Regions from separate parts of the Chitinophaga varians genome, predicted to be linked through region 2. Evidence: riboswitches for the same ligand, from Rfam matches in the RefSeq annotation. Region 2 holds a riboswitch; each other region holds the start of a gene.
What was found. Region 2 has a riboswitch for cobalamin ahead of HGH92_RS00290 (DUF5074 domain-containing protein). Riboswitches for the same ligand answer to the same signal wherever they lie in the genome.

Region 1 (2,205 bases), 910 kb from region 2:
TCTGCAAACTTCGATGGAAGAAGGCTCTCCCTTTAACTCCCTGATAATGTCCCGGACTTCCAGTAATTTCTCCCGGATATCGGTGGCATACTGCTCCTTTTGGACTGTAAAGCTTCCAAGGCCATGTATGTTGACTTTAGCATGTACCGGAACTTCCGACAAAATTATTCCTTTGGTTATTAATTCCTCGAATTCTTCCAGGGTGGTGTATACCGTTTTTTCCAGACGGGACAGATGAATGGTAAGGTCGGGGAAAATGATCACTTTAACCAGGTGGTATTCCTCGCTCACTTTATAAAACAGGTGTATGCTTTCCCCGCCTATTTTTTCAGGAAAAAAATCATTGGCCGTTCTTTTTTGTTCTTTGTAAACAGTTCCGTTTGCGCTCTCTCCTATCTTAATACCATTAACAACTTTTTGCCTGTATTGGTAGATATTTTCCAGTGTTGGGTTGAGTATCCTGATCAGCTGCAACACATAGTCAATAAAACTTTCCGCATCAAACAACCAGGAACCATTGGTGATGGTCCAGCTGCCCAGTCCATGAATAGAGATAGCTTCATTGTCCGGGATATTCAACACTACCCAACCTCTTCTGACATCTTCCTTAAAATGTGCGAGATCTTCAAAGTTCCAGCAGTCTACTCTGCCATCTGCATAAACATCAATATCAACAAAAAAATAACTGCCATTACGGATAACCGCGGGAATGGAAAAGCCTTCGATCAGTTGTTTTCTGTATACGTTTGTGGTTGGGTTAATCATCTTTCTTTTCTTTTTTGAAGAAACTGGTATTCAGCTGGCTAAAGTATTCTTTTTTAGTCGTTCACACAAACGGCACCTCTTTCTTTTTCAATAATTTATTGTACTTTCGCGCCGCAATTGGTTTTTAACATAGGTTTCACGATGTTAAAATTAATAGGGAATCAGGTGTAAATCCTGAGCAGACCCGCTACTGTAAGTTCTGCAACAACACCCGGACATCTACTCGCCACTGTTTTTAGTGAATAAAAACGGGAAGGCCGTCCGAAGTGAGAACAAGCCAGGAGACCTGCCAATGCAGATAATTTTTAAAGCTTCGAGGATAGGGCTTTGAATGCAACTTGCACTGAAATTATTTCGGCGTCTTATTGTTTTCGCATGTCATCTGATAGGCTATCAAACCAGTCATTTAGTACTAGCATTTTATGAAAAAAAGCGTTTTCGCATTTGGGGCGTTCGTCGCCGTCGCATTGGTATCCTGTTCAAAAAAAGATTCTACTGAGCCTATGCCGGTTGGGACCGGAGAAGTAGCCATCATCAATGTGCTTTCTCAAAACGGTGTAGCACAGGAAGACACCCTGGTGTTTAAAGCAAAGGCGCCACAGGGCAGCACCTTCAACTGGACCGTCAACGGCAAGGGCACCACCGCTACCGACTCCATTTTTAAATTTGTATCAACGGACATGGGTGAACATATTATCGCTGTCACCGCTTCCACCAATAATAAAAAGGTCTCCTCCCAGACAAGTGTTACCGTATATGGAAAATACAAATACGGCACCTTTATTTTAAATGAGGGCAACATGACCACGGAGAACGGATCACTGATATTCATCAGTCCCAAAGGCGTAATAACGGACAGTGCTTACTTTAAGGCCAATGGCACCCAACTGGGAAACGTGGCACAAGACCTCTTCATCAGCAACAACAAAATATACATCATTTCCCAAAACGGTAAAAAGAACGCGGTAGGCGACGCTTTTAGCAACGACGGCCTGCTCGTTGTGGCCAATGCGGAAACGCTTAAAAAGGTAGCCGCCTACAACGATGAACTGGCCGCATTAAGCTGGCCTACGCATGTGGCAGTGTTAAACGAGGAAAATGTCATCATCCGTGATAACAATGGCTTATACAGATTTAATCCGATCACCAAAGCCCTCACCTTTATCAAAGGCTCCCGGTCTGCCGCCAAGCTGACCCTGGCCGTTTCCAACAATAAAATATTTGCCGCCGCCGGCTCTAAAGTATATGTCGTGGAACCGAATAAGGACACGCTCACCTATGCTTTGGATATGAAAGGGTCTGTAAGCGGTGTGGTAAGAGCCAGTGACGGTAATATCTGGGTATCCACCACCGGATCACCTGCTAAAATTTCCAAAATCAATTTCAGGGACTACTCCCTGATAAAAGCCAATGATATCATCACAGGCAGCGTGAGCGCAG
Region 2 (2,205 bases):
TGTACTGGGCCAGATAATGGTGCGGCCGGTGGCCGGCGTAACGGCCAGCAGATCGGCTTTTCCATCACCGGTCATATCGGCCGTCAGGAATGTATAGCTGCTAAGATTGCCCTGGTTCTGCATTAGGGGAGCCATCAATGGAAAACCACTGCCACTGCTTCTCCAGATCACCGCTTTCCCAAGCTGTGGCTCAACAGCTATCAGATCGGCTTTTCCGTCACCAGACATATCAGACACCATAAAATTATATCCGCTATAATTGCCCTGGTTCTCCATCCAGGCTACAGGAGCACCGAAAACATAACCTTTATTTTCCCATACGACAGCACGGCCAAATTGTGGCGTAACAGCGATGAGATCGGCCCGCCCGTCGCCCGTCACATCACCAGTAAGAAAATTGTACCCGGTAAAGTTACCCTGTCTCTCCTGCATGATTTTGCTTTCAAATAACAGGTTGTTGATGGGCGTACCCTGTAACAGTAAAGCCCCCATTGTTTTTTCGCCTGCATCGAGGGGGGATAGTTTTTTTTCGGGTTTAGTGCAGGAAAAGAGGAGGAAGGCCATCAGCAACCAGATGGCGGGACAGGTTTTTTCAAATAGTTTTTTCATAAAATAAGGGTTTGAAGAACAACAATTAATTCGGTTAAGATATGCTTGCCAAAATATAGTTATTCCCTAAAATATTGTAGGTTTTTTAAGGCTTGACTAATTCAGTGGCGGATAAAGACGGGAATCCGGGAACCTGCCACGGGCTGGGGCTCCAGCGTGGTTTTCAGCCACTTTATTTTTTGCGCTTTATTTTATTGGATATAAGCGGAAGTTAACGTACGTTTGTAAGGCAACTGGTTGTTCTGTTCATGCAGAACATTAAAAGGGAATCCGGTGTAAAACCGGAGCTATCCCCGTAGCTGTAATCCTGCCTGCCGGCTTATAACCGGCAATGTTTTTCCGGAGTTTGCTCCATACCACTGTCTGCGATTGCGGATGGGAAGGTTTCCGGAAAAGCAGGAGAGCCAGAAGACCTGCCAGCTGTGATCACCATTCGTCGCTTTCGGGTGAAAGGCTGTAGAATGTAGGCCTGCCGGCTTTATATTCGCGTATTTGTTTTTTTGTTTCACCTGCGTGCGGGTACGGGAAAGAAAACCTGTACTGTTTTTTCAGGCTGTGAAAAGCAGCTATTGTAGCAAATTGTTTTTGAGTGAAAAACAAAATGGATAACCCTTGCCTCCTATGAACGACCGGATGTCCTATGATGCTCATTTTTTATTTAGCATAACCACAATTTGTAAACTATGAAATCAATCAAGTGTTTGGCCCTGGCGGCCTCGCTGTTAATCCTGTTCGCCGCCTGTAAAAAAGAAAACACCGATTCCGGGTTAGGACTGATAACCAAAGAAAACGCCAATGCGGTACATGCCGGTGCAACCCTCCTCGGCAAATATCAAAACGGCTTCCTGATGGTACATGAAGGACAGTACGGTGTCAACAATGGTGATCTGTGGTACTATAGCTATGACAGCAACAAAGTAGCGAAAGACATCTACAAAGCGGAGAACCCCGGTAAAAACCTGGGCCCAACTACCTCCACACTGCAGTTTGCCACTATCTACAATGGCAAGGTGTATATGGTCGCAAAAGTGGGAGGCCCGCTGGTGGCCACTGATGCCAATTCCCTGGTGGAAACCGGCAGGATTGCCAATCTGCCTCAAAGTGAAGGTTATGCCTTCGTAGGCGTAGATGCCAGCAGAGGGCTGCTGAGCGCGGTGGACGGTGTTTATCGCATCAGCCTCTCCGGGCCATCGCTGGGCGCCAAAGTAGCAGGCATTAGCGGCCCTGCGGGCGATATGCTGCTGGCTGGCAACTATGTGTTTGTGATGACCAAAGACGATGGGGTAGTGGCACTGAACGTATCCGACTACAGCATCGCGAAAAAATTTGGTATCGGCGACGCAGGCTTTGCCCGTACCAATGACGGCACTGTCTGGGTAGCCGGTAAAGATTCACTGGTGGCCATTAACCCGGCTTCGTTGGCGGTGTCCCGTGTGAAACTGCCTTTTGCCACTACTAACCCTTGGGCTTATCTGTCCTGGCGCTCCGGTTCCCTGACATCTGACGGATCATCCGTGTTTATTGCCGCCCGTCAGTCCACTGCCGGTATTGGCGGCAACATCGAATATGGTGGTACGCAGTTGTACCGTTATGTTC
Region 3 (2,205 bases), on a different contig from region 2:
TATTTTAGCGGTGCGTTGTTTTACGTTGTGGTCGTGGACCAGGGGAGATGTTTTCCTGCTTTCTATAGCCCTGATATTTGCTTCCAGCCCGGCTGTTGCGGCTGCTGCCGGTGATGCGGAGGCCAACTGCCGTAATGTTACCACTTCCTCGATTTTCTGTTTGGCGAAGGCCAGCCACTGTTTGATTTCTGGCGTCAGGGTATTTTCCTGGCTCTCCAGGCTGAGGTCACAAGGGGAGTGCAGCAGGGAACAGGAAGGGGCGATCCATATCCTGCCGGCCCCGAGCTTACTGCTGGCTTGCGATATCTGTGACAGGGAATGACGGTAGTCATTGATCCAGATATTCCTTCCGTCTACCAGTCCCAGTGACAGTTGCATCGTATCGGACAGTAACGGGGACGCAAGGATATCCCCCAGTTGGCTCGGACATCTCACCAGATCAAGGTGCAGGATGTCAACAGGCAGTTGAAGGACTGTAGGAAGATTATCACCATAACATTCAAAATAGCTTGCCAATATGATATGCAGGTCGGGGAAAGCCGCTTTTATGTTGTGATAGGCACTGCTGAACACCTGTCTTTCTTTTTCTGCCAGATTGAGGGAAAGGCAAGGCTCGTCCAGCTGGATGGTCCGTGCGCCGGCATCATACAGTTTACCGATGATCTGCAGATACACTGGCAGCAAGCGGTCTATCAGTTCAATACGGGAGAAGTGTTGTTCTTTTTCCTTGCCCAGTAACAGGTATGAAACAGGACCAAGCAATACCGGTTTGGCATTGATCTGCTGCTGCCTGGCCTCTTTAAACTCATCGATGGCTTTTTCAGAGAAGAGTGCAAATTGCTGTGCTGCCGTGAATTCCGGGACGATGTAGTGGTAGTTGGTATCAAACCATTTGGTCATCTCCATGGCAGTGATGTCGTAACCGTCCTGCTGATAACCCCTTGCCATGGCAAACATCAGGTCGGTGGCGGACAATTGCCGCTCGGTGATCAGGGGGATGTAACGCGTTGGAATAGCGCCCAGCATCAGGCTCATGTCCAGCACCTGGTCATAAAAGGAAAAGTCGTTGCATGGGACGAGGTCAATACCGGCATCCTGTTGAAGCTGCCAGTTCTTTTGGCGAATGCCTTGCCCTGTGGCTAATAATTCAGACAGTGTCTGTTTGCCTGCCCAGTAAGCTTCGCAGGATTTTTTGAGTTCACGCCGGCTGCCTATCCTCGGGTAGCCAAGATTGTGTGTGCGCATCTGAAACTTTTAAAATGATGAAATCAATTAAAAGTTCTTTGCTGAATTTCACGATGTTTCGCGGAAGGGGAATGACGGAGAAGCATAAACGATCTCCCTGCAGGGCACAGGATGCCCATAGGTACACAGAGAAAATCATCCGACATTACTTCAATCCGCGAAAGCATTGTCAAATCCGGTTAGGCAGGTCTCCTGGCTTGTAACATTTTGCCGTCCTTCCCACCTTGCGGCAGTGGACATCATTGTGGCAAAACCTTTAAGTTACTTACAGTTGCGGGACAGCTTGTGATTTACACACAATTCCCTATTAATTTACGTGAAGTAAAACCTCTCCGGCTGATAAGAAATAAAGTAAGAACTGATTGTGCCTGCGAAAGTATACAATTCGCCAGATAAAAGCCAAACGGTTTTTGTAAGGTGCTTTTTGTTGCTGGTTTTCAATGTATTAAATGGTTTTTAAAGCTGCCTCTGTCAGAAAAAAGCTGTATCTGCCGGTAACATTTTGAAACGTTGTGGTGTTATAGAATGTGATATGATTACCCATTTCTAACCCTCAAATACATTATCATGCCTTATTCCCCTTTATTAATTAAGCCATTTAAAGATGAGCTGACCGACCTGGGCGTAAAGGAAATGCTTACGCCGGCGGATGTAGACAAAGCGATGGCCCAGGATGGAACAACAATGGTGATCATCAACAGCATCTGCGGTTGTGCTGCCGGTGTAGCCCGCCCTGCTATCAGGAAAATCATGGAAGACAACAGTATTAAAAAGCCGGACCGTATAGTGACGGTCTTTGCCGGTCAGGACATGGAAGCGACTGCGCGTTTCCGTAGTTACATACCGGACATTCCTCCTTCATCACCATCTATCGCGCTGTTCAAGGACAAGGAGTTGATTTATTTCCTGCCGAAATTCAGAATTGAGAGCAGAGAGGTGAACGATGTTGCCAATGATGTG

Region 1: it holds a riboswitch for cobalamin, as region 2 does, so the genes downstream of both, HGH92_RS03975 (DUF5074 domain-containing protein) here and HGH92_RS00290 (DUF5074 domain-containing protein) in region 2, are expected to answer to the same signal.
Region 3: it holds a riboswitch for cobalamin, as region 2 does, so the genes downstream of both, metE (5-methyltetrahydropteroyltriglutamate--homocysteine S-methyltransferase) here and HGH92_RS00290 (DUF5074 domain-containing protein) in region 2, are expected to answer to the same signal.

What each region holds. Positions count from the first base shown of each region.
Region 1 is NZ_JABAIA010000001.1:978,250-980,454, forward strand. It holds gene HGH92_RS03970 (hypothetical protein) at 1-765, opposite strand, end outside; cobalamin riboswitch at 867-1,074, shown strand; gene HGH92_RS03975 (DUF5074 domain-containing protein) at 1,269-2,205, shown strand, end outside.
Region 2 is NZ_JABAIA010000001.1:70,965-73,169, reverse strand. It holds gene HGH92_RS00295 (FG-GAP-like repeat-containing protein) at 1-609, opposite strand, end outside; cobalamin riboswitch at 827-1,045, shown strand; gene HGH92_RS00290 (DUF5074 domain-containing protein) at 1,293-2,205, shown strand, end outside.
Region 3 is NZ_JABAIA010000002.1:1,325,074-1,327,278, forward strand. It holds gene metE (5-methyltetrahydropteroyltriglutamate--homocysteine S-methyltransferase) at 1-1,245, opposite strand, end outside; cobalamin riboswitch at 1,410-1,592, opposite strand; gene HGH92_RS19960 (BrxA/BrxB family bacilliredoxin) at 1,813-2,205, shown strand, end outside.